2 regions of the Streptomyces sp. NPDC059009 genome follow, and region 1 is predicted to be linked to the other one. Evidence: riboswitches for the same ligand, from Rfam matches in the RefSeq annotation. Region 1 holds a riboswitch; the other holds the start of a gene.
The links. Region 1 has a riboswitch for ZMP and ZTP ahead of glyA (serine hydroxymethyltransferase). Riboswitches for the same ligand answer to the same signal wherever they lie in the genome.
Positions count from the first base shown of each region.

Region 2: another riboswitch for ZMP and ZTP. It lies ahead of ACFWYM_RS18495 (bifunctional 5,10-methylenetetrahydrofolate dehydrogenase/5,10-methenyltetrahydrofolate cyclohydrolase); the one in region 1 lies ahead of glyA (serine hydroxymethyltransferase).

Region 1 is NZ_JBHYJB010000040.1:77,631-86,576, reverse strand. It holds gene ACFWYM_RS33435 (alkyl/aryl-sulfatase) at 1-1,209, shown strand, start outside; gene ACFWYM_RS33430 (hypothetical protein) at 1,333-2,178, opposite strand; gene ACFWYM_RS33425 (hypothetical protein) at 2,357-2,701, shown strand; gene ACFWYM_RS33420 (glutathionylspermidine synthase family protein) at 2,745-3,932, shown strand; gene ACFWYM_RS33415 (SAM-dependent methyltransferase) at 3,998-4,783, shown strand; gene rocD (ornithine--oxo-acid transaminase) at 4,796-5,998, opposite strand; ZMP/ZTP riboswitch at 6,120-6,212, shown strand; gene glyA (serine hydroxymethyltransferase) at 6,265-7,536, shown strand; gene trpS (tryptophan--tRNA ligase) at 7,641-8,654, shown strand; gene ACFWYM_RS33395 (2'-5' RNA ligase family protein) at 8,738-8,946, shown strand, end outside.
Region 2 is NZ_JBHYJB010000017.1:5,841-14,786, forward strand. It holds gene ACFWYM_RS18485 (acyl-CoA synthetase) at 1-670, shown strand, start outside; gene ACFWYM_RS18490 (hypothetical protein) at 759-1,025, opposite strand; ZMP/ZTP riboswitch at 1,175-1,260, shown strand; gene ACFWYM_RS18495 (bifunctional 5,10-methylenetetrahydrofolate dehydrogenase/5,10-methenyltetrahydrofolate cyclohydrolase) at 1,283-2,170, shown strand; gene ACFWYM_RS18500 (penicillin acylase family protein) at 2,238-4,649, opposite strand; gene ACFWYM_RS18505 (acyl-CoA synthetase) at 4,803-6,347, shown strand; gene ACFWYM_RS18510 (TetR/AcrR family transcriptional regulator) at 6,334-7,017, opposite strand; gene ACFWYM_RS18515 (MFS transporter) at 7,094-8,533, opposite strand; gene ACFWYM_RS18520 (FUSC family protein) at 8,630-8,946, opposite strand, start outside.

The DNA.
Region 1 (8,946 bases):
GTGCCCATCGTCTTCCAGCTGACGCCCGGCACCGAGGCGCCCGCGGAGATGAACTTCTACTTCCCCGAGCTCAGGGCCCTGTGCATGGCGGAGAACGCCACCCACACCCTGCACAACCTGCTCAGCCTGCGCGGCGCCCAGGTCCGCGACCCGCACGCGTGGTCGAAGTACCTCACCGAGGCGATCCAGACCTTCGGCGAGCACACCGATGTCGAGTTCGCCTCGCACCACTGGCCGCGCTGGGGCAAGGACTCGATCATCGAGTTCCTGTCGAACCAGCGGGACATGTACGCCTACCTCAACGACCAGGCGCTGCGCCTCATCGACGCCGGATACACGGGCATCGAGATCTCCGAGAAGCTCAAGCACCTGCCGCGCGGCCTGGCCGAGCACTGGTACGACCAGGGGTACTACGGCTCGCTGAGCCACAACCTCAAGGCCGTCTACCAGCGCTACATCGGCTGGTTCGACGGCAACCCCGCCCACCTGTGGACGCTGCCGCCCATCGAGGCGGGCGTGCAGTACGTGACGGCGATGGGCGGCCCGGAGGCCGTCAACGCCAAGGCGCAGGAGGCGCTCTCGGCCGATCCGCCGCAGTACCGGTGGGCCGCCGAGCTGCTCAACCACGTCATCTTCGCCTCCGGTGACCCGGACTTCACCATCGCCAAGGACGCCCTGGACCAGGCCAAGCAGCTCCAGTCCCAGACGTTCACCCAGCTCGGCTTCGGCGCCGAGAACGCCACGTGGCGCAACTTCTTCCTCACCGGCGCCCAGGAGGTCGTCGAAGGACCGCAGAAGCGCACCCCGCAGAGCGCTTCCGACCTGGTGCGGAGCATGACCCTGGGGCTGTTCTTCCAGGCCATGGCGAAGGCCGTCGACGGGCCGAAGGCGGCGGAGGGGCAGACCACGCCCATCGTCCTGCGCTGGGTCCTCGAAGACCCCCGCCAGGAGGCCACCACCACCCTGCGCAACGGCGCCCTGATCTACGTCGAGGGCCCGGACGCCCTGGCGGGCAAGCCCACCGCCACGATCACGCTCACGCGCAAGGCACTCAACGAACTGGCCCTGTCCGGACCGCGGTTCACCCAGAACTTCGACGAGCAGGTCACCGCGGGCACCATCCAGGTCGACGACAAGGCGGCCGCGGACACGGTCTTCGGCTACCTGGTCTTCCCCGACCCGAGGTTCCCGATCGTCACGCCGCGCTGACCGGTGCTGCGGGGGCGGGGCGCTCCTGGGGTGCGGCTTGCCGTCCTGGGCCGGGCCCCCTCGCGGGGGGCCCGGCCTCCTCGCCCCCGATCAGCGCTTCCCCCGATCAGCGCTTCCCCCCGATCAGCGGTGCCCCCTTGACGGGCTTGACGGGCTCGGCGCCTCCCCGAACCGCGCCAGCGCCAGCGCCCCCACCACCGCCACCACAAACCCCAGCACCGCCAGCCACCCCAGCCCCTCCCGTGTCCTGTCGCCCAGCCACACCACGCCCACCAGCGCCGGACCGACCGTCTCACCGATGACCATCCCGGCCGTCGCCGTCGTCACCGACCCCCGCTGCAGCGCCGACGTGAGCAGCAGGAACGCCGCACCACCGCCCACGAGCAGGGCGTACGTCGCGGGATTGGAGAGCAGCGCACCCGGCGAGACGTCGTCGATGAGGCGCACCGTCACCTCCACCACGCCGAAGCCGCAGCCCGCACCCAGGCCCAGCGCCAGCGCACGCCCCCGGTCGGGGAGCCGGCCCGCCACCGCACCGAGCAGCAGCACGGCCACCGCGACCCCGAGCATCGCGTACCGCAGCGTCGCCGACCCGCCGTGCTCGCCCTCGTCACCGGAGGCCAGCCCCAGCATCGCCAGGCCCGCGCAGACCACCCCCACCGCGCCCCACTCCACCCCGCTCAGCCGCACGTGCAGCAGCCGCGCCGCCACCACCGCCGTCACGGCGAGCGAGGCCGCGAGCGCCGCCCCCACCGCGTAGATGGGGATCGATCTGAGCGCGACGATCTGGAGCAGGAAACCCAGGCCGTCCAGGCCGAGGCCGAGGAGGTACCGCCACTGCCGCGCGGCGCGCAGCAGCAGCGCCGGGTCGACGCCCGAGCCGGAGCCGGGCGCCGTGGAGCGGGTGGCGACCGCCTGGAAGACGGAGGCCGTACCGAAGCAGACCGCGGAACCCAGTGCGCAAATCATCCCAAGGGGCATGAAGGGACAGTAGTTGAGGCTGAGGCCCAGGGGGCGCCCGGCGGGTCCGCCCGGGCGTTGCCTACCCTCACGCACCATGACCGAAGTCCCACCACGCACCGCGCCGCTGCCTGCCGCGTCCCCGCCCGCCTCCACGTCCCCGCCCGCCTCCGCCCCGCGCCGCCGGATGCGCTCCAGCACCGTCGCCCTCGGCGGCATGGGCGTGCTCGCCGCGGCCCTCACGTCCTGCGGCTCCGACCCGGACCGCCGCTGCGTGGACCGTGACAGCTACAACTTCACCGACGGCTACCGCATCGTGAGCGACAGCAACTGCGCGTCGGGCGCGCAGGGCTCATCGTCGTCCCGCAAGGGTTCCTCGGGGTCCTTCGGCACCGGCAAGCAGGGGCGTGTGGACGCCGCCTGGTACTACGACGCAGACGTCACCGGCCGCCGCGCGGACTACGGCACGTTCAGCCGCAGCGAGGCAGTGGACCGGAACGGCTTCGGCTGCTCGGGCAGCGGCGGCGGCTGAGCGCGCCGAAGCCGAAGCCGAAGCACCCCCTCAAGGACCCCCGATGAAACGCCACACCACCACCCCCCGCCCCGGCTGGCAGCAGACGGTCGAGGACCAGGGCCTCATCTACCCGCTCACCCGCTACCCGGACGACACGCTGCGCCCGTACTGGGACGAGTCCGCGTACTACGTCTTCTCGCTGCCCGAGGTGGAGGCCCTGGAGGAGGTCGTCGAGGAGCTGCACGCGATGTGTCTCGCGGCGGCGGAGCACCTGGTGGCCCGCGACCGCCTGGCGCAGGACCTGGGCATCACGGACCCCCGCCTCGCCGGCCTCATCAAGGAGTCCTGGCGCCGCAGGGCCGAACTCCCGTCCCTCTACGGCCGGTTCGACCTGCGCCATGACGGCACGGGCCCGGCGAAGCTCCTCGAGTACAACGCGGACACCCCGACCTCCCTCGTCGAGGCGGCCGGCCCCCAGTGGTTCTGGATGGAGGAGCGCTTCCCCGGCGCCGACCAGTGGAACTCCCTCCACGAGCGCCTGGTCGAAGCCTGGCGGAGGCAGGCCGAGCTGCTCCCGCCGGGCAGCCCCCTCTACTTCGCGCACTCCGCGGGCGACGAGCTCGGCGAGGACCTGATGACGGTCGCGTATCTGCGGGAGACGGCCGACCAGGCGGGCCTTGCCACGGAGTCCATCTCGATGGAGGACATCGGCTGGGACCGTCTCTCCGGCCGCTTCGTCGACAAGAAGCTCCGCTTCCTGCGCAGTTGCTTCAAGCTCTACCCCTGGGAGTGGCTGGCCACGGACCGCTTCGGCCCGCACGTCCTGGACACCCTGGACAACGGCGGCGGCACGGGCAGCACGCTGTGGATCGAGCCCGCCTGGAAGATGCTGCTCTCCAACAAGGCGCTCCTCGCGATCCTCTGGGAGCTCTACCCGGGGCATCCGAACCTCCTCCCCGCCTACCTGGACGGCCCGCGCGACCTCGCCGCCACGACGGGCTGGGTCGCCAAGCCCCTCCTGGGCCGCGAGGGCGCCGGGGTGACGGTCCACGACCCGGGCGCCCCCGCCGCCGTACGCGAAGAGCCGTGCTGCTACCAGGAGTTGGCGCCACTGCCGGACTTCGACGGCAACCGCACGGTGCTGGGCGCGTGGGTCGTCGAGGGGGAGGCGGCGGGCCTCGGCATCCGGGAGTCGTCGGGCCTGATCACGGACGAGTACGCCCGCTTCCTGCCCCACGTGATCCTCTGACCGCCGGAGAATTCTTTGAACTCCCCGGCGGAGACGTCCCGTTGTCCGCCACATACCCTGCACCCATGGACGACAGGATCAATACAAGCCAGCCGCACACGGCGCGCATCTGGAACTACTGGCTCGGGGGCAAGGACAACTACGAGGTGGACCAGGCGGCGGGTGACCAGATCCGCGAGCTCCACCCCGGCATCGGGGAGTACGCCCGCGCCGACCGGGTCTTCCTCGGCCGCGCGGTGCAGCACCTGGTGGCGAAGGAGGGCATACGGCAGTTCCTGGACATCGGTACGGGCCTGCCCACCGCCGACAACACCCACGAGGTGGCCCAGCGTCTCGCCCCGGAGTCCCGCGTCGTCTACGTGGACAACGACCCGCTGGTCCTCGTCCACGCCCGCGCACTGCTCACCAGCACCCCCGAGGGCCGCACCGACTACCTCGACCAGGACCTGCGCGACGTCGACGTGATCCTCGAACAGGCCGCGAGGACCCTGGACTTCAGCAAGCCCGTCGCCCTGATCCTGCTCGGCGTCGTCATCTTCCTCGACGACGACCCCGAGGCGTACGGCGTCGTGCGGCGCGTCATGGACGCCCTGCCGTCCGGCAGCCACCTCGTCCTCAGCCACACCATCACCCGGCCGGACATGCCCGACGTGGACGCCGCCGTCGCGTTCTGGAACGAGCACGGCACCCCGAAGCTCACCCAGCGCACCCCCGAGCAGATCACCCGGTTCTTCGACGGCCTTGACCTCCTCGAGCCGGGCGTCGTGTCGTGCAACAAGTGGCGCGCGGACGCCGCCGAGGGGCCGCTGGAGGACGTGGCGATGTTCGGCGGCGTCGCGCGCAAACCCTGAACCGGCCCCCGGTCAGCTGAGGACGGCCCGCAGCTGGTCGAGCCCCCAGTCCAGGTCCTCCTTGCTGATCACCAGGGGCGGCGCGAGCCGGATCGTGGACCCGTGGGTGTCCTTCACCAGGACACCCCGGTCCATCAGCTTCTGCGAGATGTCCCGCCCCGTCCCGTACGCGGGGCTGATGTCGACCCCGGCCCACAGCCCGCGCCCGCGCACCGCCGTGACCTTGCCGGTGCCGGTGAGCAGCCCCAGCTCGGCGTGCAGATGCTCGCCCAACTCGGTGGCGCGGGCCTGGAATTCGCCGGTGGAGAGCATGTCGACGACCTCCAGGCCGACCGCGCAGGCGAGCGGGTTGCCGCCGAAGGTCGAGCCGTGCTCGCCGGGCTTGAAGACGCCGAGCACATCGGCGTCCGCCACCACCGCGGAGACCGGCACGACGCCGCCGCCGAGCGCCTTGCCGAGGAGGTACACGTCGGGCACCACGCCCTCGTGCTCACAGGCGAAGGTGCGCCCGGTGCGGCCGAGGCCGGACTGGATCTCGTCCGCCATGAAGAGCACGTCCCGCTCCCGCGTCAACTCCCGTACGGCCGCGAGATATCCGGGCGGCGGCACCAGGACGCCCGCCTCGCCCTGGATGGGTTCGAGGAGCACGGCCACGGTGTCCTCGTCCACCGCTGCCCGCAGCGCCTCCTCGTCCCCGTACGGGACGATCTCGAAGCCGGGGGTGTAGGGGCCGAAGTCGGCGCGCGCCTCGGGGTCGGTGGAGAAGCTGACGATGGTCGTGGTGCGGCCGTGGAAGTTGTCGGCCGCCACGACGATCTTCGCCCGCCCGTCCGGCACGCCCTTGACCCGGTAGCCCCACTTCCGCGCCGTCTTCACGGCCGTCTCGACCGCCTCGGCGCCGGTGTTCATGGGCAGCACCATCTCCTTGCCGCACAGCTCGGCCAGGCGCGTGCAGAACGCCGCGAACCGGTCGTGGTGGAAGGCCCGCGAGGTCAGCGTGACCTGGTCGAGCTGGGCCTTCGCGGCGTCGACGAGACGGCGGTTGCCGTGCCCGAAGTTGAGCGCCGAGTACCCGGCGAGCATGTCGAGGAAGCGGCGCCCCTCGACGTCGGTCATCCACGCGCCGTCGGCCGAGGAGATCACGACGGGCAGCGGGTGGTAGTTGTGGGCGCTGTGGGCTTCGGCCTGGGCGATGAGGGCTTCCGTAGCGGACACGGGGTCTCCGTTCTTCGGCACACACGGCGGATGGAGGGCGGGGCTCGTGGCCCAATTCCTATCGTCGCTCGCATCGCGGACAGGGAAACCTGCCGTACCGGCGCGCCCGTTACTGTGTTCTCACCGGCAGGGCGACTGGCGTACGGGGAACCGACCCCGAGGAAGCCCCGCCATGGGCAAGACCTTCGAGGTGCCGCCCGCCTGGGCACCCCGGGAGCACGTCACGTACGGACACGAACTGACCGCATGCCCCGGAGGCCACCACCATGACTCTCCCCTTGTCGCACCCCGCCCTCACCGCCGAGGACCCCGAGCTCGCCGGCCTCGTCGGCGCCGAGGAGCAGCTCCAGGCGGAGACGCTGCGCCTGATCCCCAGCGAGAACTACGTCTCCACGGCCGTCCTCGAAGCCACCGGCACGGTCCTGCAGAACAAGTACAGCGAGGGCTACCCGGGCCGCCGCTACTACGAGGGCCAGCAGGTCATCGACCAGGTGGAGCGGCTCGCCCAGGACCGCGCCAAGGCCGTCTTCGGCGTCGGCCACGCCAACGTCCAGCCCTACTCCGGCTCCCCGGCCAACCTCGCCGTCTACCTGGCCTTCGCCGAGCCCGGCGACACCGTGATGGGCATGGCCCTGCCGATGGGCGGCCACCTCACGCACGGCTGGGGCGTCTCGGCGACCGGCAAGTGGTTCAGGGGCGTGCAGTACGGGGTGCGTCACGACACCGGCCTGGTCGACCTGGACGAGGTGCGCGACCTCGCCCTCAAGGAGCGCCCGAAGCTGATCTTCTGCGGCGGCACCGCACTGCCCCGCACCATCGACTTCGCGGGCTTCGCGGAGATCGCCCGCGAGGCCGGGGCCGTCCTCGTCGCGGACATCGCCCACATCGCGGGCCTGGTCGCGGGCGGCGCCCACCCCTCGCCCGCCGAGCACGCCGATGTGATCTCCACGACCACCCACAAGACCCTGCGCGGCCCGCGCGGCGCCCTGCTGATGTCCCGCGAGGAGCACGCCAAGGCCATCGACAAGGCCGTCTTCCCCGGCCTCCAGGGCGGCCCGCACAACCACACCACCGCAGCGATCGCCGTCGCCCTGCACGAGGCGGCGAGGCCGGAGTTCCGCGCCTACGCGCACGCCGTCGTCGCCAACGCCAAGGCCCTCGCCGACGCCCTCCTCGCGCGCGGCTTCGACCTCGTCTCCGGCGGCACCGACAACCACCTGATCCTGATGGACCTCACGCCGAAGGACGTCCCCGGCAAGGTGGCCGCGAAGGCGCTCGACCGGGCCGGGATCGTCGTGAACTACAACACCGTCCCGTACGACCCGAGGAAGCCCTTCGACCCCTCCGGCGTCCGCATCGGCGCCCCGTCGCTCACCTCCCGGGGCCTCACCGCCGACCACATGCCGACCGTCGCCGAGTGGATCGACCGGGGCGTCACCGCAGCTCGTGCGGGTGACGAGGAGACCCTCACCAAGATCAGGGCCGAAGTGGCGGACCTGATGCGGTCGTTCCCGGCACCGGGCCTGCCCACGGACTGAGGCGTCAGCCGGGCGGGGAACAGGCGGGGAGCCGGTACGGGCCGTCCCGCACCTGTTCCGCACCTGTTCCCCACCTGTCGCAGTCACCTGAGAGAATGCTGAGCATGGCCTCTGATCGTCCTCGCGTGCTCTCCGGAATCCAGCCCACCGCAGGCTCGTTCCACCTCGGCAACTACCTCGGCGCCGTCCGCCAGTGGGTGGCGCTGCAGGAGTCCCACGACGCCTTCTACATGGTGGTGGACCTGCACGCGATCACGGTCCCGCAGGACCCGAAGGAGCTGCGCGCCAACACCCGGCTCGCGGCGGCCCAGCTCCTCGCCGCCGGGCTCGACCCGCAGCGCTGCACCCTCTTCGTGCAGAGCCACGTCCCCGAGCACGCACAGCTCGCCTGGGTCATGAACTGCCTGACGGGCTTCGGCGAGGCGTCCCGCATGACGCAGTTCAAGGACAAGGCCAGCCGGCACGGCGCGGACCGCGCCTCCGTCGGCCTGTTCACCTACCCGGTCCTCCAGGTCGCCGACATCCTCCTGTACCAGGCCGACCAGGTCCCGGTCGGCGAGGACCAGCGCCAGCACGTGGAGCTCACCCGCGACCTGGCGGAGCGCTTCAACGGCCGCTTCGGCGACACCTTCACGGTCCCGCAGCCGTACATCCTCAAGGAGACGGCGAAGATCTTCGACCTCCAGGATCCGTCGATCAAGATGAGCAAGTCGGCGTCGACGCCGAAGGGCGTGGTCAGCCTCCTCGACGAGCCGAAGGCGACCGCGAAGAAGGTCAAGAGCGCCGTCACGGACACCGGCAGCGAGATCGTCTACGACGCCGAGAACAAGCCGGGCGTCAGCAACCTCCTCTCCATCTACTCCACGCTCACGGGCACCGGTATCGCGGAACTGGAGCAGAAGTACACCGGCAAGGGCTACGGTGCGCTGAAGACGGACCTCGCCGAGGTCATGGTCGACTTCGTGACCCCGTTCCGGGACCGCACCCAGCAGTACCTGGACGACCCGGAGACGCTCGACCAGATCCTGGCCAAGGGCGCCGAGAAGGCGCGCGCCGTCGCCGCGGAGACCCTCGCCGAGACCTACGACAAGGTGGGCTTCGTGCCCGCCAAGCACTGAGCGCCCCTGCCGCCTCTGCCCAGAGGCAGCACGGCGCGGGACACCACCCCGGCACAAGCCATCACTAGGAACGGGAGTACGACGTGGGGACCGTAACGATCGGCGTCTCGATCGCGGTCCCGGAGCCTCACGGCAGCCTGCTCCAGGAGCTGCGCGCGGGCTTCGGCGACCCCGCGGCACACGGCATCCCCACCCACGTCACGCTGGTCCCGCCGACCGAGGTGGACGCCGGGGCGCTGCCCGCGGTGGAGGCGCACCTGGTCTCCGTCGCCGCGGGCGCGCGCCCCTTCCC
Region 2 (8,946 bases), on a different contig from region 1:
GCGCGGCATGATCGACTGGTGGGGCAGCTGCGTGGAGGAGTACTACGCGGCCAGCGAGGGCGGCGGCGCCTTCGCGACGGCCGAGGACTGGCTGAAGAAGCCGGGCACGGTCGGAAAGGCGTGGCCCATCAGCGAGTTGGCGGTCTACGACGACGACGGCAACCAGCTGCCCGCCGGTGAACTGGGCACGGTCTACATGAAGATGAGGACCGGCGGATTCTCGTACCACAAGGACGAGGCCAAGACGAAGAAGAACCGCATCGGCGACTTCTTCACGGTCGGCGACCTCGGCGTGCTCGACGAGGACGGCTACCTCTTCCTGCGCGACCGCAAGATCGACATGATCATCTCGGGCGGCGTCAACATCTACCCCGCCGAGATCGAGGCCGGACTCCTGACCCACCCCGCCGTCGCCGACGCCGCCGCGTTCGGCATCCCGCACGACGACTGGGGCGAGCAGGTCAAGGCCGTCGTCGAGGTCGCCGAGGGACACGAGGCCGGGGAGGCCCTCGCGGCGGAGATACTCGCCCACTGCGAGAGCCAACTCGCGGGCTACAAGCGCCCCAAGAGCGTCGACTTCATCGAGACGATGCCCCGCGACCCGAACGGCAAGCTGTACAAGAGGCGGCTGCGGGACCCGTACTGGGAGGGACGGGAGCGCGCCGTCTGAGCCGCCCCTGGCGAGGGAGCCCGGCTCACCCCGGTCCGTGAGGGCCGATGGCGAGGGCCGATGGCGAGGACCGGTAGTGCGGCGCCGGCTACCGCCGGCCCGCCCCGCCCGGCATCCCCCACGCGACCCCCGTGTGCTGCGGCGCGATCCACTGCGCGGGGCGGCGCACGGGGAACGACTCGTGCGGGGCGTACTCGCGGACGTGCCCGCCGTCGAACGTGACCTTGACCCGGTCGCGCAGCACCGTGACCCGCTTCGCCCGATACCAGTGGCCGCCCAGGTGGACCTCTTCGTTCTTGAGGAGGAACTGCGCGGGCTTCGCGTAGTGGGTGTAGCCGTTGGCCGGGGTGGTCACCGGTCTGCCTTTCCGCTCGTGGCCGGATCGCCGGCCGGGATCGCCGGCCGGGAGTCGTTGGTCGGTTCCGTCATTCTCGCGTCGCCCGGGGTCCTGCGCATGAGGCGAAGGTCCCATCGGGTGGGCCGTTGCCCGGGCCGACTACGATGGCCGCGGGCCGTGACTGGCGCTGAGGTGGAGCACCACCGGGGAGCGGCCCGGCTCCATGCCGATGCCGTGCGCCTGGGCGACTCACCTATGAGGCTCAGGAGTGGCACATGGCCCGCATACAGCAGTCGGCCCAGCCGTCGGATCAGCGCTCGGCCCGGCTCATGGACGGCACCGGACTCGCCCGGAGCATCGTCGCGTCGAGCGCGGAGGCCGCCGCCGACATCAGGCGGCGTACCGGTACGTCCCCCTGTCTGGCGACCGTCCTGGTCGGCGAGGACCCGGCCTCGGTGACGTACGTCCGGATGAAGCGCGCCCGCTGCGAGAAGGCGGGCATCACCTCGCGGCACGTCGCCCTGCCCGCCTCCGTCGGCACCGCCGAGCTGGTCGACACGATCGGCGCCCTGTCGGCGGATCCGGACGTGCACGGCATCCTGCTCCAGCACCCCGTCGGACCGCACATCGACGAGCGCGCCGCCTTCGAGGCCATCGATCCGGCCAAGGACGTCGACGGCGTCACCATGCACTCCTTCGCGGCTATGGGCTTCGGCCTGCCCGGCTTCGTCTCCTGCACGCCCGGCGGGATCATGCGGCTCCTCGACGCGTACGACGTCGACCTGACCGGCAAGCACGCCGTCGTCGTCGGGCGCAGCGCCATCCTCGGCAAGCCCGCGGGCCTGCTCCTGCTCGGCCGGGACGCCACTGTCACGTACTGCCACTCCCGCACCACCGACCTCTCCGCGATCGTGCGCGAGGCCGACGTCCTGCTCGCCGCCGTCGGCCGGCCGCGCTTCATCGCCGGTGCGGACATCAAGCCGGGCGCCGTCGTGATCGACGCCGGCTACAACCCGGGAAATGTCGGAGACGTCGACTTCGACGCCGCCCGGGAGCGGGCAAGCCTCATCACGCCCGTGCCCGGTGGCGTCGGGCCCATGACCATCGCCGTGCTCCTCGCCCAGACGGTGGAGGCCGCACAGCGCCAACTCGGCCTCGGCTGACGGGAGTCGGCCCGCCCTCTCGGTACGGGAGAGGGCGGGCCGATACCCGTATCGGACGAGTGGTCGGTCAGTGGCGCTCGCGCACCCGCTGCACCGTCAGCTCCGGGTCGCTCAGGATGTCCTTCTCGCAGAACCGCGACGTCACCCAGCGGCCCTGCGAGAACAGCTCCGTCTGGTCCCTGAAGTGGGCGGAGCCGGGATTCGGGGACTGGGAGTAGGTCAGGAGCGTGCGGGCCTCGGGGCAGCGGCCCTTGTCCCAGCCGACGGCCTGGATGTGGCTGGAGCCGTGCTGGACCTCGGTGTAGCCGCCGCCCCGGGCGTCCCAGTCGGCCTCGACCTTGTTCCAGACGCCGAGCCCCTCCGTGCCGCCGTGCACGGGCAGCCGCTTCCCGCCGCGCGTGACGAACTGGTTCCCGCCGAGCGGGGCGTCCAGGGCGATGCCCGCGCCGGTCAGCTCCGTGACCGTGTCGGCGAGGGCGGCCGTGAAGCCCTTCGCGTCGGTGTTGACCGTGTTCGGGGTGCGCACCGGGTCGGCCGCCGAGAACGGCACCTTCCACTGCTCGGCCTTCGGCACCGTGGCCGTGAACCTGCGCCAGAAGCGGTCGAAGAGCAGTGCACCCCGGCTCTTCGTCGTCATCGCGTGGTCCCAGGAGGCGAGCGCCGCGCACGCCGTGCGTACGTCGACGGGCTTGCCGTCACTGCCCGTTGCCGTCCCGCCGGGCAGCGCCGCACAGGCGCGCGCGACATCCGCGGCGGCCAGGTCACCGGCGGGCACCCGGTCCGCGAACTGCTGCTTCTGCAGGTCGGAGACGGTCAGCCTGCCCTTCTTCGCCATCGCCGAGACGTCCTCGATGGCGCCGCGCGTGCGCAGGGAGCGCTGCGTACCGATGTCCCCGAAGATCCGCTCGTAGCCGGTGAGCGGGTGGTCGGCGTTGGTGAGCCAGGCGCTGTTGTTGGAGTTCTCGACGTACGGCGCGTCCTTGAGGGTCGGCATCCGGGACGGCCCGAAGATGCCGGGCTGCAGGGCGTCCTTGTCCCGGCCGAGCGCGCAGTCGGTGCGCGAACCGTCCAGGATCGCCAGGCCCGCCTGCGGATAGGTGACCTTGCCGAGCGGCGTGGAGCAGCGCGCCGCCAGGTCGTCGGTGATGCGCGGCAGCACCTGCGACTGGCTGAGCAGGGAGTGGCCCGCGCGGTCGGCGGCGACGGTGTTCACCCAGGGGAGGCCCTGGGTGTCGCGCAGGGAGCGCCGGATGTCGGCGGTGGAGCGGGCCCTGCCGAAGCCGAGGTCGGTGTCGTTGCCGCGCAGATTCACCGCGTTGGGGTCGTTGAGGGCGTACGCCGTCGTCTTCGTCCAGGTCAGCGGGAGATCGGCGCCGAGGCCCGCGACGACCGGGCCGTACCGGGTCCAGTACTGGGTGCGGGTGACCGGGGTGCCGCTCTTGTCGGGCACCGTGACCGTCCGGCGGGTCATCTTCTCCGGCTTGCCGTCGACCAGATACGCGGTGGGGTCCGCGGGGTCGAGGGTGAGCTGGTGGAGGTTCAGGGTGGTGCCGGTCGCGACGGTGTGGCTCCAGGCGACGTTGCCGTTGAAGCCGATGTTGACGACCGACGTGCCGACCAACGAGCCGCCGGAGACGTTCAGTTCACCGGGGATCGTCTGCTGTGACTGCCAGAAGCGGCGGCCGCCGTGCCACGGGTAGTGCGGATTGCCGAGCAGCAGGCCGCGTCCGTTCGCCGTGGTCTTCCCGCTGAACGCCACCGCGTTGGAACCCATGTCGGCGTCCTCCGTCGACAGCAGCTCACGCGCGGCCTTCCCGGTCTTCGCCGGGTCGGGCGCGTGCCGCTCGCTCGCGGCGGCCGGGGGAGTGGCGGCGGCGATGCCGTCGACGGCCCGCCCCTGCCCGCCGAGCACCTGCACCGCGAAGCCCATCCGGGCCACGTCCAGCGGCTCGATCCGCTTGACCCAGTCGGCGCCCTTGCACTTCGGGTCGGTGACGCGGTTCTGCCGCAGCCAGGCGTTGTAGCCCGCGGCGAAGCCCCGCATCAGGTCCTTCGAGTCCCGGCTCGCCCCGGCGGGCGCGGGCTTCCCGACGAGCTTCTCCACCGTGCCCGCGTCCCGAACGCCCCGGAAGTACAGGTCACTTGAGAGGTTCGTGGTCGCCGACGACAGGGAGCCGTCGGGCTTCCCGTCCTTGCCGAAGTAGCGCGAGCGCTCGCCGCGCACCGTCGCATAGCCCTCGGCGAGCGTGCACACATGGTCGGCGGCCTGCGCCCAGCCGGTGCCGAACCCGAGGTTCCGGTAGTCCTTGGCGACGATGTGCGGAATGCCGTACTGGGTGTAGCGGATCGTGGCGGACAGGCCGCCGCCGGAGCGGCGCGCGCCGTCCTCCGGCTCGGCGCGCGCCGACGCGGGCAGCAGGGCCACGGCGGTCAACAAGGTGATGCCGGTGGCCGTCAAGCGTCTGGTGCGGGTACGCATCATGCCTCTTCGTGCCTCCCAACTCGTCTGACGGAAGGTGCAGTTGCGCATACTAAGCGGTAGGTCACTGGTGGGTACACCGTGTTGACCCGTGTCTTTCGCGCCGCCGCACCCCCCTTGACCGGCGTCCCCGACGCCCCCGAGGATCACGCCATGACGGGCCTCACAGGTGTGACGGGTGTACGCGACAACACGGTCGACGGCGTCCTGCGGCGCAGCGCGCGGCGCATGCCACGGCGGGCGGCGCTCCACTACGGCGACCGTTCCTGGACCTACGCCGAACTCGACGACGCCGTCTCGCGCGCGGCCCGCGCCCTGCGCGACGAGGGCCTTGCCGCCGGCGACCGCGTCGCCGCCTACGCCCACAACTCGGACGCCTACCTGATCGGCTTCCTCGCCTGCGCCCGCGCGGGCCTGGTGCACGTCCCGGTCAACCAGAACCTCACCGGCGACGAACTCGCGTACATCGTCGGCCAGTCGGGCAGCTCCCTGGTCCTCACCGACCCGGACCTCGCCCCCCGCCTCCCGGGCACCCTGCGCACCCTCCCGCTGCGCGACACCGACGACTCCCTCCTCGCCCGCCTCCCCGCGACCGCTCCCTACGACGGCCCGCAGCCCTCTTCCGAGGACCTGGCCCAACTCCTCTACACCTCGGGCACGACGGCCCTCCCCAAGGGCGCGATGATGACCCACCGCGCCCTCGTCCACGAATACGTGAGCGCGCTGCACGCCCTGGACCTCAGGGAGACCGACCGGCCCGTGCACTCGCTGCCGCTGTACCACTCGGCACAGATGCACGTCTTCCTGCTGCCCTATCTGGCGGTCGGCGCCGAGAACACGATCCTGGACGCCCCCGACGCCGGCCGGATCTTCGACCTGGTGGCGGCGGGCCGGGCCGACAGCCTCTTCGCCCCGCCCACGGTCTGGATCGGCCTGTCGAACCACCCCGACTTCGCCACCCGCGACCTGAGCGCCCTGCGCAAGGCGTACTACGGGGCGTCGATCATGCCGGTACCGGTACTGGAGCGGCTGCGCGCCCGCCTCCCGGACCTGGCCTTCTACAACTGCTTCGGCCAGAGCGAGATCGGCCCCCTCGCCACGGTCCTCGGCCCCGGGGAGCACGAGGGCCGCATGGACTCCTGCGGGCGGCCCGTGCTGTTCGTGGAGGCCCGGGTCGTCGACGAGTCGGGCAAGGAGGTGCCCGACGGCACGCAGGGTGAAGTGGTCTACCGCTCCCCGCAGTTGTGCGAGGGCTACTGGGACAAGCCCGCGGAGACCGAGGGGGCGTTCCGCGACGGCTGGTTCCACTCGGGCGACCTCGCGGTGCGCGACGCCGAGGGCTATTTCACCGTCGTCGACCGGGTGAAGGACGTCATCAACTCCGGCGGCGTCCTGGTGGCCTCACGCCAGGTCGAGGACGTCCTGTACCAGCACCCGGGGGTCGCCGAGGCCGCGGTGATCGGGCTCCCGGACGACCGCTGGATCGAGGCCGTGACGGCGGTGGTCGTCCGCAAGGGAGCCCAGAGGGACCCGGGGGACCTCGGTGACCTCTCCGAGTCCGAACTCCTCGCCCACGCACGCGAGAAGCTCGCCCACTTCAAGGTGCCCAAGCGCATCGTGTTCGTGGAGGCACTGCCGCGCAACGCCAGCGGGAAGATCCTCAAGCGGGAGCTGCGGGACCGGCTCAGCGGGGCGTGACCCGGGCGCCGTTGATGACCGCCCGGAAGATCCACGCCAGGCGCTCCTCGGGGGAGCCGGAGACCAGGTCGGAGCCGAGGGCCGCGATGCGGGGGTGGGTGGCGGGGTCGGCGTCGCGTACGGCGGCGGCGATCGCGTTGTCCTCGCCCTCGGCCGTCGTGGAGTGGGAGCGGGTGGAGTGCTCGGCCGCCGTCGCGGTGGCCACCTGGAGCAGCACGTCGATCCCCCACGCGGCCTGGGCGTCGGGCACCTCGCCCTCGTGCAGGAGGGCCAGGAGCGCCTCGACCAGGGAGAGGTAGTTGGGGCCCGAGGGGCGGGAGACCAGGGCGGAGTGGGCGAGGCTGGGGTTGTCGAACAGGACGCGCGTGTACGAGTCGAGGACCGCGGCGAGCCGGTCGCGCCAGTCGCCGTCCGCCCGGGCCGGGGTGAGGTCGACCGCGCCGAGGAGCTCTTCGAGGATCGCGGCGTGCAGCTCGGCGGTGTTCGCCACGTACACGTACAGGGAGGCCGGGCCGGTGTCGAGCTCCTGGGCCAGGCGGCGCATGGTGACGCGCTGCAGGCCCTCGCTCTCCATGAGCCGGACGGCGGTCGCGACGATGCCGTCGTAGGTGAGGGCGGGCTTGGCGGGCCGCTCGCGGCGGCTGCGGGGGGCGGGGGTGCGCGGGCTCATGGGATCCACCGTATCGAACATGTTCGGGGCGAACTGGTTCGCCCCGAACGGGGGTTGTCGCTCACTCCGCGTGCGCTCACGCCGCGTGCGCGCCCTCGGGCTGCGCCGCCTTGGGCAGGAGGCGGACCAGGGCGAGGCAGCCCGTGGTGACGGCGAGCATCACGATCAGACTGACCGTCATGGCGTGCGCCTGGCCGCCGCCGAGCGTGTGGAAGAAGACCGTCGTCATCACGGCGGAGCCGATCGCGCTCGCCAGCTGCTGGATCGCGCTGAGCGACCCGCTGGCGCTCCCGGCCTCCTCCGCGCTGACGTCACCGAGGGCGATGTCGAAGAGGGTGCCGAAGCAGGACCCCATGCCGAGTCCGATCAGGAGCGTCGCCGGGACGAGCGCCCACACGTTCAGCCCGGTCCCGTACGCGAGGACGAGCCCGAGGGTCCAGGCGCCACCGAGGAGGGTGAGCACGAGGCCCGCGAGGATGAGACCCCGGCCGAGCCTCGGCATCAGCGGCCGCACCGCGAACGCCGAGATGATGATGCCGACGGCGATGGGGCTGAGGGAGAGCGCGGCGCCGGTCGGGGTGCGGCCCATGCCTTCCTGGAGGAAGAGCGAGATCACATACATCAGGCCGCTGACCACGGCGAAGTACGCGAGGCCCATGATCAGGCCCGAGGTGAAGCCCCGGTTCTTCAGGAGCGTGGGCCGCAGCAGCGGGTCGGCGGCGGTGCGCTGGCGGAGGCAGAAGAGACCGAAGGCGACCGCGCCGACGACGAGGCAGCCGACGGGGAGCACGCCCCAGCCGTCGGTGGAGCCCTCGATGAGACCGAACATCAGCGTGCCCATGGTGAGCGCGAGCAGCCCGGAGCCGATCCCGTCGATGACGGTGGACCGCTCGCCCCGGCCCCGGGGCAGGATGCGGACGGCGGCGACGAGGGCGGCGGCGCCGAGCACGATGTTGATCAGGAACATGAAGCGCCAGCCGGCCGCGTCCACGAGGAAGCCGCCGAGCACGGGCCCGCCGACCGTGGCCACGCCGAGCAGCGGCCCGAAGATGCTGAACGCCTTGCGCATCATGTCGCGGTCGAAGTGCCGCGTCATGATCGCGATGCCCTGGGGGATCATCAGCGCCCCGAAGGAGCCCTGGAACAGGCGGGCCACGACGATCATGCCCGGGTCCGCGGCGAGCCCGCAGGCGGCCGAGGCGAGCGTGAACCCGGCGAGCCCGACGAGGAAGACCCGGCGCTGCCCGAACTTGTCGCCGAGGCGCCCGCCGAGCACCAGGAGCACGCCCATCGCGAGCGCGTAACTGGAGCCGAGCCACTTGATGAGGCCCTCGCCGCCGCCGATGTCCTTGACGATCGTGGGCGCGGCGATGTTGGTGAGCGTGGAGTCGAGCAGGTCCATGGCGTCGGCCGCGAGGACCACGCCGAGGATCGCCCACATCACCTTGGTGGACAGCCGTGCGGGGGCCGCCTGCCCGGAGGCGGAGGCCGTGGCGGTTGTGGTGTCGGTGGACATGGCGACCACCCCTTTCCTGGTGCGAACGCGAGGCGCGCACGGGTGCGCGAACGAACACGTCCACCATAACGAACATGTTCGTAGCGAACAAGTTCGTCAGGGATGCGGGGTGGTGCGGGGGGTCGTGCGCGGGGTCGTGTCGGAGGTGGTGTGCGAGGCGGTGCCCCGGCCGGGGTGCCGGGCCGCCGTGGCGGCGATGCGCTCGGCCTTCTCGGCGGCCTCGGTGAGCAGCGGCTCGTACCGGTCGAGGGTGGCGCGGAGCCGGGGGTCGGTACGGGCGCGCAGGAACTCCTCCTGCAGGGCGGCGAGTTGGCGGTGGATGCGGCGGCGCAGCAGGTGCTGGTCGAGGGGGTCGGGCGCGGGGGTGCGGGTGTGCTCCGCGTAGGCGGCGAGGTCGTGGTGGAGGGCGGCGA